Regions from separate parts of the Corynebacterium sp. LK2590 genome, predicted to be linked through region 1. Evidence: riboswitches for the same ligand, from Rfam matches in the RefSeq annotation. Region 1 holds a riboswitch; the other holds the start of a gene.
What was found. A riboswitch is a leader RNA that binds a small molecule or an ion and turns the genes downstream of it on or off. The one in region 1 is predicted to bind thiamine pyrophosphate.
Positions count from the first base shown of each region.

Region 2: linked by a shared signal. The riboswitch ahead of VVR85_RS10085 (ECF transporter S component) and the one ahead of thiM (hydroxyethylthiazole kinase) in region 1 are both predicted to bind thiamine pyrophosphate.

Region 1 covers NZ_JAYWMH010000001.1:528,565-532,972, forward strand. The annotation lists gene VVR85_RS02465 (class I SAM-dependent methyltransferase) at 1-674, opposite strand, end outside; gene VVR85_RS02470 (NAD(P)/FAD-dependent oxidoreductase) at 920-2,275, shown strand; TPP riboswitch at 2,495-2,597, shown strand; gene thiM (hydroxyethylthiazole kinase) at 2,586-3,389, shown strand; gene thiE (thiamine phosphate synthase) at 3,386-4,027, shown strand; gene VVR85_RS02485 (bifunctional hydroxymethylpyrimidine kinase/phosphomethylpyrimidine kinase) at 4,117-4,408, shown strand, end outside.
Region 2 covers NZ_JAYWMH010000008.1:39,219-43,626, reverse strand. The annotation lists gene VVR85_RS10095 (energy-coupling factor transporter transmembrane protein EcfT) at 1-46, opposite strand, end outside; gene VVR85_RS10090 (ABC transporter ATP-binding protein) at 39-1,514, opposite strand; gene VVR85_RS10085 (ECF transporter S component) at 1,507-2,091, opposite strand; TPP riboswitch at 2,081-2,196, opposite strand; gene VVR85_RS10080 (ABC transporter ATP-binding protein) at 2,346-3,182, shown strand; gene VVR85_RS10075 (ABC transporter permease) at 3,198-3,986, shown strand; gene VVR85_RS10070 (sensor histidine kinase) at 3,995-4,408, shown strand, end outside.

The DNA of each region.
Region 1 (4,408 bases):
CCGGAGGAAGGAAAGACCAGGCAATGCGAGCCGGCGCGGACGCCGGTGGCATCGAGTAGCCAGTTCGCCGCCCGCGTCTGGGCCGACCTGAGATCCTCGCGGTCGACCGCCTGGGGCTCCGTCATGGTGGTCACGTCGACGAAATGGGCACCGGCCGGCAGGCCGCGGCGGTTGTGCTGCTCGGTATCGACGGGTTTGCCCTGCCGGTCGATCGTCTGCCGGGTGGTGGTCGGCACGCCGGTGGCGAAGATTCCGCCCTGGTGGCTCACGCTGTCGCCAGCGTAGAGAGCCAGCAACTCCTGGGGGATCTCCCCGCCTTCGTAGGCGGCCACGGGCGCGGTAGGTGTTTTCGGGGAATAACCGCACTGCACCAGCCGGGTAAGGACGTGGACCAACTTGTCCGAGTTGGGCGTGGTCCACTCCCCGGCCAGATAGGACTCGGCCAAGCCCAGCCAGCCAGAGCTCGCAATCCGCGCGAACAAGGAGTCGTATTCGACCTTCAGGTCTAGGTCTTCCGGATCCTCGGCATCGAGGACCAGCCCCGCGCGGTCGCAGGCGCGGGCAAAATCAGCCTCCGCGTGGCGGGCCCGCAGCCCCAGCAGGCGGCCGCTGGGCACGCGGGCTACGCCTGGCCATTGCTCGGCATCGATCGCCGCAGTATGCTCCAAGGCCATTTCCTTCAAAAGTCCAATCCTGACGCCGCCCGCACAGCACCTGCTACTGCAGGCAAAAACGCTGTGTAGGCGGCCTCGCGTTCAGTCCAATCGTTCCTAGATTAATGCCGAAACCACCCGCGGCCCGGGTGCCATGCCGAGACCCCTGGTTTATATCGGGGTGAAACTATCTGTTCCGGGGAGTAGCGTTTACAATGTTCAACGGTAGGTACTTAGTTCAAGCATTTAGGAAGGTAGTCATCTACATGTCAGCAACCCCTTACCGCCCCAATGGAGGACGTCACCACGTCGTCGTTATTGGCGCTGGCTTCGGCGGCATCAACGCCGTAAAGCAGCTTAAAGGCACGGAAGTCGATATCACCATCATCGACAAGAAGAACCACCACCTGTTCCAGCCGATGCTCTACCAGGTGGCTACCGGCATGATCTCCGCTTCCGAGATCGCCCCGTCCACCCGCCAGATGCTGCGCGGGCAGCAGAACGCGAACTTTGTCAACGCCACCGTCACCGACATCGACCTGGAAAACCAGACGGTGACCGCGGAAAACGATAACTTCCACCGCACCTATGGCTTCGACTCCCTGGTCGTGGCCGCTGGCTCCAGCCAGTCCTACTTCGGCAACGACCACTTCGCCGAGTTCGCCCCGGGCATGAAGACCATCGACGACGCTCTGGAGCTGCGCTCCCGCATCGTCTCCGCGTTCGAGCAGGCCGAGCTCACCGAGGATCCGGCTGAGCGCGAGCGCCTGCTGACCTTCATCATCGTCGGTGCTGGCCCGACCGGTGTGGAGCTGACCGGCCAGATTGCTGAGCTGGCTAACCGTACCTTCACCGACGCCTTCTCCACCTACGGCCCGTCCTCGGCCAAGATCTACCTGCTGGACGGCGCTCCCCAGGTGCTGCCGCCGTTCGGCAAGCGACTCGGCCGCAAGGCCCAGCGCACGCTGGAAAAGCTCGGCGTCGACGTCCGCCTGAACGCTATGGTCACCAACGTCGACCAGGACACCGTCACCTACAAGAACACCAAGGATGACTCCGAGACCACCCTGACCGGTGCCACCAAGATCTGGTCCGCCGGTGTGTCCGCTTCCCCGCTGGGCAAGATGGTCGCCGACCAGGCCGGCGTCGAGACCGACCGCGCTGGCCGCGTCTCCGTCAACGAGGACCTGACCGTGGGCGAGTACTCCAACGTCTACGTCATCGGTGACATGATCAACCTGAACAAGCTGCCGGGCCTGGCCCAGGTCGCTATGCAGGGCGGTACCCACGTCGGCCGCCTCATCGACGCCAAGGTCGACGAGGAGTCCACCGCCAACGAGAAGGAACCCTTCGACTACTTCGACAAGGGCTCCATGGCGATCATCTCCCGCTTCAACGCCGTGGTGAAGATGGGCAAGGTCGAGTTCACCGGCATCTTCGCCTGGTTGGGCTGGCTGGCGCTGCACGCGACCTACCTGGTCGGCATGCGCAACCGCTTCGTCACCTTCATCAACTGGATCTCCAACGCGTTTACCCGCGACCGCGGTAACCTCGCCATCACCGAGCAGATGCGCACCGCCCGCAACGCGCTGGCCAAGAAGACGAAGGATTCCGAGGCCTAAAGAGCCCCCGCGTGCGGTGCCGCCGAGCACCCGCACCTTAACCCCGCCGCAAGTGCGCGCTGGTTTCTCACCAGCGCGTACCGCGGCGGGGTTCTTTTTTGTCCCTAGCGGCTCGTAGCTGTGTTCTGAGGAGCCTGCACTGGCCTTGGTCGCGTTCCCCGTTGGGTGTGTTTTCTTCCAAACCAGAAAAATTCCGGGTCCGGCTCTGTTAGGGTGGACGGCACAACATTGGGGTGCCGGAAGGACTGATTCCGGCTGAGAACATACCCATGGAACCTGCTCTTAGTTAGAACTAGCGAAGGAAAGTGTTGTGAAGGAAGCAGTATGCGCTGCTCTCGCCGCTGTGCGCGAGCGCAATCCCCTGGTCCAGTGCTTGACCAATACCGTCGTCACGAATGTCACCGCTAATGCGCTGCTGGCGATCGGCGCCAGCCCCGCCATGTGCGATACCCCGGAGGAATCCCGCGAGTTCGCGCGCCTGGCCAACGGCATCCTCATCAATATCGGCACCCCGTCCGCGGCCCAGTACGAGGGCATGCGCGAGGCGATCGCCGGTGCCAACGAGGCCGGAAACCCGTGGGTGCTCGACCCGGTTGCCGCCGGCGGCCTGTCCACCCGTACGGAATTCGCCCGCTCAGTAGTAGGCGCGAAGCCCGCGGCCATTCGTGGCAACGCCTCCGAGATCATTGCGCTGGCACAGCTGGGCGAGGGCGGCCGCGGCGTCGATGCCACCGACACGGCGACCGCCGCCCTGCCCGCCGCCCAGGCGCTGGCACAGCGCACCGGCGGCGTGGTGGCTATCTCCGGCGAGAAGGACGTCCTCGTCACCCAGGAAGAGGCCTGGGAGCTCGCCGGCGGCGTGCCGCTACTCCAGCGGGTCATCGGCACCGGCTGCAGCCTGGGCGCTATCACCGCCGCCTACTTGGGCACCGGTCAGCCGCCGCTCGCCGCGGTCATCGCCGCGCACGCCCACGTGTCCGTGGCCGGCTCCCTGGCCTACCAACAGGCCCAGTCGCCCGGCAGCTTCGCCGTCGCCTGGATGGACGCCCTCTACGACTTAGGCCCCGAGGATCTCATCACCTACAGCGCCCTCCAGCCCGTGGAACTGGCATGAGCCCGATCGACTGGAGCCTCTACCTCGTCACCGACCCGGGGCTAGCCGGCGGCCGGGACAACGTCGCCGACATCGCCGTGGCCGCCTGCCGCGGCGGTGCTACCGTGGTGCAGCTGCGGGACAAGGAAGCCAGCGACGCCGAGCTGCTCCCCTACGCCCGCCGCCTGCAGGAAGAGCTGGGCCAGATCCCGCTGTTTATCAACGACCGCGTGGAGCTGGCCGCCGAGCTCGGCTGCCACCTGCACGTCGGCCAAGACGATCTCAGTGTCGCCGAAGCCCGCTCGCTGCTGGCCGACGATGCACTGGTGGGGCTGTCCGTCGGCTCCGAGGAGGAGCTCGACGCCGCACTCAGCGCCACGGGAGCGGCCCGCCCGGACGTTCTCGGCATCGGGCCCGTCTTTAGCACCGCCACCAAGGCGAACGCGCCCGCCGGCATCGGGGTCGAGGCTGCCGCAACCCTGGCAGGCCGCGCCAAGGAGGCTGGGATGCCCGCCGTAGCCATCGGCGGGCTGAAGGCCCACAACGTCGCGGAGCTGAAAGGCAGCGCCTTCGCCGGAGTCTGCGTGGTCTCCGCCATCATGGCCGCCGAGGACCCGGCCTCCGCCGCGAGCGAACTCGTCGCCGCCTTTCGCCGTTAGTCAATCCGCCCTCTGCCGCACTGCGCACGGCTTTTGCACGCCCAGCGTTCAATGCTGCGCTCAATTTATTGCTCGATAGGAGTACAACCATGACTCACGTCTACCCACTTGGCACTCGGCCTAGCCAGCCGCTGCCCGTTGCCCGCGTCCTGTCTATCGCCGGGACCGACCCGACCGGCGGGGCGGGCCTGCACGCCGATTTGAAGGCGATTAGCGCCGCGGGCGGCTACGGCATGGCCGTGACCACCGCGATCGTCTCGCAGAATACCCAGGGTGTGGACTCCATCTTCACCCCGCCGGCGCAGGTGCTGCGCGACCAGCTGGCCTCCGTGGCCGCCGACGTGGACATCGACGCGGTAAAGATCGGCATGCTGGGCACCC
Region 2 (4,408 bases), on a different contig from region 1:
GCGCCAGCCGGGTCACCGGGTTGACAGTCGCCAGGATATTAGGCATTCCGCCCCTCCCCTCGCCGGCGGCCGCGGGCGCGACTGGCTGGCACGCTGGGCGCGGCCTCGGGGGCCGTGACGCGGATGCGGGCATCGCCCAGCGCCGCGATGAACATCTCGTCGTGGGTGATGGAGGCGATCGTGGTGCCGGCGTCGACGAGCTCGCGCAGCATGACGACTAGCTCGGCGAAGGTAGACGGATCCTGGCCGAAGGTGGGTTCGTCGAGGAGGACCACCGCCGGCGCGGTCACCAGGGCGGTGGCCACGGACAGGCGGCGCTTCTCCCCGCCGGAGAGCGTGAACGGGTTGGCCTCCAGCAGGTGCCCGAGCCGGAGGCGCTCCACCAGCTCGTCGATGCGCGCGGTCGGCACCTCCTCGCCCATCACCGTTGGGCCCACGCGCAGCTCCTCGGCCACGCTGCGGGCCACGAATTGGTGTTCCGGGTTCTGGAAGACGTAGCCAATGCGGTGCGCCAGCTGCCGCGACTTCCACTTGCGCGGGGTGGGCGGCAGCCCGCGGGCGACCACCTCCGACATGCCGATCTGGCCGCTGACCGGGGCGAGCAGGCCGGCCATGGTCATCAGCCAGGTGGTCTTGCCGGAGCCGTTCGGCCCGGTAATCACGGTGGAGGCCCCGGCCGGGATCTCGTAGCTGCGCGGCGGGCCGAAGCGGGTGACCAGCTCGCGCGAGAACATCGCGGCCGGCGCGTGCGGGGCAACCGGCCGGGCTTCCGGCAGACCAGTCACCGCCCGGGCGGCGGCCACGTCCGCGACGGTGGAATCCGCGCTCACGCGCCCGTCGCTGAGCATAATCGCGCGGTCCAGCAGGTCTTCCCAGCCGGAGTAGTTGTGCTCAACCACGACGAGCGTCGCGCCGGTGGCCTCGACGGTCTCGCGCACCGCGGCGATGACGTCCCGGGCACCCTGCGGGTCCAGGTTGGCCGTGGGCTCGTCGAGCAGGATGAGACCCGCGCCCATGGCAATGATCCCGGCCAGCGCCAGGCGCTGCTTCTGCCCGCCGGACAGGCGCTGCGTCGGGTGGTCCAGGCCGACGTCCAGGCCCACCACGTCCAAGGCGTGGCGCACCCGGCGCCAGATCTCTTCCCTTTCCACGCCGAGGTTCTCGCACCCGAAGGCGACGTCATCGCCCACGCGGGAGGCGATCACCTGCGCGTCCGGGTCCTGGAGCACCAGCCCCACCGGGACGGTGCGCCCGGGCGCCTCGCGGTGGCCGGCGGCGTCGTAGAGCGTCAGCTCGCCGGTCTGCTCGCCCTCGTCATCGCCGCCCAGCACGCCCGCGAAGGCGGCCAGCAGCGTCGACTTGCCGGAGCCGGAGTCCCCGCACAGCAGGACCCGCTCGCCCGGTGCGATATCGAGCTCAATATCTTTGAGCGCCGCCCGGTTGCGCCCGGCGTGCTGCCAGCCAAAGCCCCGGGCCGCAAGTCCCGTCGGGTGGCTGGCAGCGAGACTAGGCACGGGCTTCCCGGCCTACCGCAAACCGGTCCAGGGCGCCGGTGCGCGCCAGGGCGCGGACCAGGTAGTAGCCGAGCACGCCGGCCAGGATGGCGCCGGAGATCATCAGGCAGGACAGGTAGATGAGGTTGAATTCCAGCGACTTGGCCAGGTTGGCGGACGTGAACAGCTCCAGGATGAACGCGCCGATTCCCGCGCCGATGCCGGACAGCGCCGCCACCGGCAGCTTGAAGTTCCGGTAGGCGAAGATCGCCAAGACGATCTCGACGCCCAGGCCCTGGGCCAGGCCGGAGTAGAGCGTCTCGATGCCCCACTGGCTGCCCAGCGCCGCGGAGACCGAGGCCGCCAGGACCTCGACGAAGATGGCCGCGCCCGGCTTGCGAATCACCAAGCCGCCAATGACGCCGCCCAGCAGCCAGATACCGGTGGCCAGTCCCCCGAACCCCGGTGTGAGGCTATCCATGGCCATGAACCACGCGTACCCCACGGTGTTCCACAGCAAGAAAATCAGACCGCAGGCCACACCCAAGATGGATGCAACCACGATGTCTACAACACGCCAATGAAGCCTATTCGGCATTTTTCCTCCCTCGCGCCGGCATTACCCGGATCAGGTTCTACGGTTCGGCCCCAAGGCCATCTCAGCCGCTGGACATTGCCTCCAGCAGCTCCCGCGTTTGTTTAGTTGTACAGGCGTTTAGCATAGCAAGCCCCTGCGCACGACAAAATCACCTGCACGGGCGGGGGTAGAGACCCCGACCCCTGACATTTGTCATGCCTATGTCTGGATCTTTGGCCTACGCACCCCTTGTCCTTCTCGCCGATACTCGGGGCATGCACGCGAGCACGAACAACAAGCCCACCCCAGCTATTGAGATTCAGCACCTGACTAAAGCCTTTGGGCGCGGCAAGAAGCGGGTCAACGCCATCCGGGACCTTGACCTAACCATCCCCGCTGGGGAAGTTGTGGCCTTGGTAGGCGCCAATGGCGCGGGCAAGACAACGCTTTTCGACATGGTGCTAGGACTGACGGAACCAACCAGCGGCGCCATCGAACTCTTCGGCGGGCCGCCCGCCCGGGCCGCGAAGACGTCCCGCGTGGGCGCGGTGCTGCAGTCCGGCGGGCTTCTCCCCGACATCACGGTCGAGGAGACCGTACGCGCTATAGCCGGGCTGCACCCGCGGTCCGCTCCACTAGATGAGGTCGAGCGCGAAGTCATGGAGGAGACCCGGCTGACTGAGATCCAGGACCGTAAGGTCCGGTTGTGCTCCGGCGGGGAGCAGCAGCGCGTGCGTTTCACGCTGGCCATCCTGCCCCGCCCCGACCTCCTCATCCTGGACGAGCCGACCACCGGTATGGACATCTACGCCCGCCACGAATTCTGGCACACCTTGCGCCACCAGGCACGAGAAGGCCAAACCATCATTTTCGCCACCCACTACCTCGAGGAGGCCCAGCGCTACGCCGACCGGGTGGTCATCCTCCAGGACGGCCGAGTCACCGCCAACGGCACCGTCGCGGAAGTCCAAGGCGGCTACCCGAGCCTCGACGAGGCGGTACTGCGCTACATCGCCCCGGATTTCACCGCCGACCTCAACGCCGGTCTGCGGCCGGAGGAAACCAACGCGAAGAACTCCGAAGTCACGGCCTGGCCTACGCGACGGGCCTAGAAAGGAATTACAGGAATGACCACTACCGCAGCCGCTGCCGCGCCTGTCCGCTCCCTGACGGCGCTAAACCTCAAGCGCGCCTCCCGGGACTTCACCAACCTCTTTTTCACCGTCTTCATGCCGGTCGGCTTCTACCTGCTCTTCGGCGCCCTGCAGGACTATTCGTCCATGCCGGACTTTGCGCACGGCAACCCTAAAGCCTTCGTCATGGTCTCCATGGCGCTCTACGGCGCGGTCATCGCCGCGACCGCGGCGGCCGGCGGCACGGTCGTTGAAAGCCGCAGTGGTTGGGGCCGCCAACTAGCGCTTACCCCCACCACCCCGGGTCATTACCTGACCGCCCAGGTGCTGTCCTTGGTGCTGCGCTGCACCCTCCCCGTGGTGGCTGTTTTTATCGCCGGCGCCCTGACCGGTGCCACCATGACCGTGAGCGCGTGGGCCGCCTGCTTCTTTGTCTGCATCGCCGTTTCCCTGCCCTTCGGCGTCTACGGCATGGCCTTTGGGGAGCTTTTCCGCTCCGACAGCGCGATTACGATAGCCTCCACGCTCATCGTGGTCTTCGCCTTCGCCGCCAACATGTTCATGCCGCTGAGCGCCGGTATGCTCGATTTCGGGCGCTTCACGCCCCTCTACGGCGCCAACGCCCTAGCCAACTACCCCCTCACCGACGGGGTACAAATAATCTCCGACGAACCTTACTACCACGAAGAAGCCCTCCCCAACGCCCTAGCAAATATTGCCGCCTGGACTGCTATCTTTGTAATCACCTTCATACTGCTCAACCGCCGCCAGAAGGGACGCTAAACCGCCTCATGCACTTCTCCCGCAGCGACGCCACCAAGAGCAGCATCTGGCTGGTCTTCCTGCTGTTTTCCTTCGTGCCCTTCCTGTTCTCAGGACTCAACGGCACTGCCCTAGCAAGCGTCGCTGCCGGCTTTGCGTTTTTCGCCCTCGCCTACGCCCTAGGCTCCGGCTACCACGCATCAGTGCCCCGCCGGCGCCTGCCCCTCTTCGTGCTCGTCTGGTGCGCCGTCCTGCTGATCGGTCCGCTAGCCCTCCTGCCGCTGATCGGCTGGTACGTGCTGGTCTTCCTGCCCTATTTCATGGCCGTCTTTCTCTACGTCACGCCTGGGATGACCGGCTACGCCATGGTCGGTTGCGGAGCCGGTTTCACAGTGATCCTCCTGATCGTCTTCCAGCCGCCGAACGCCTTCGCCTTGGCCGGC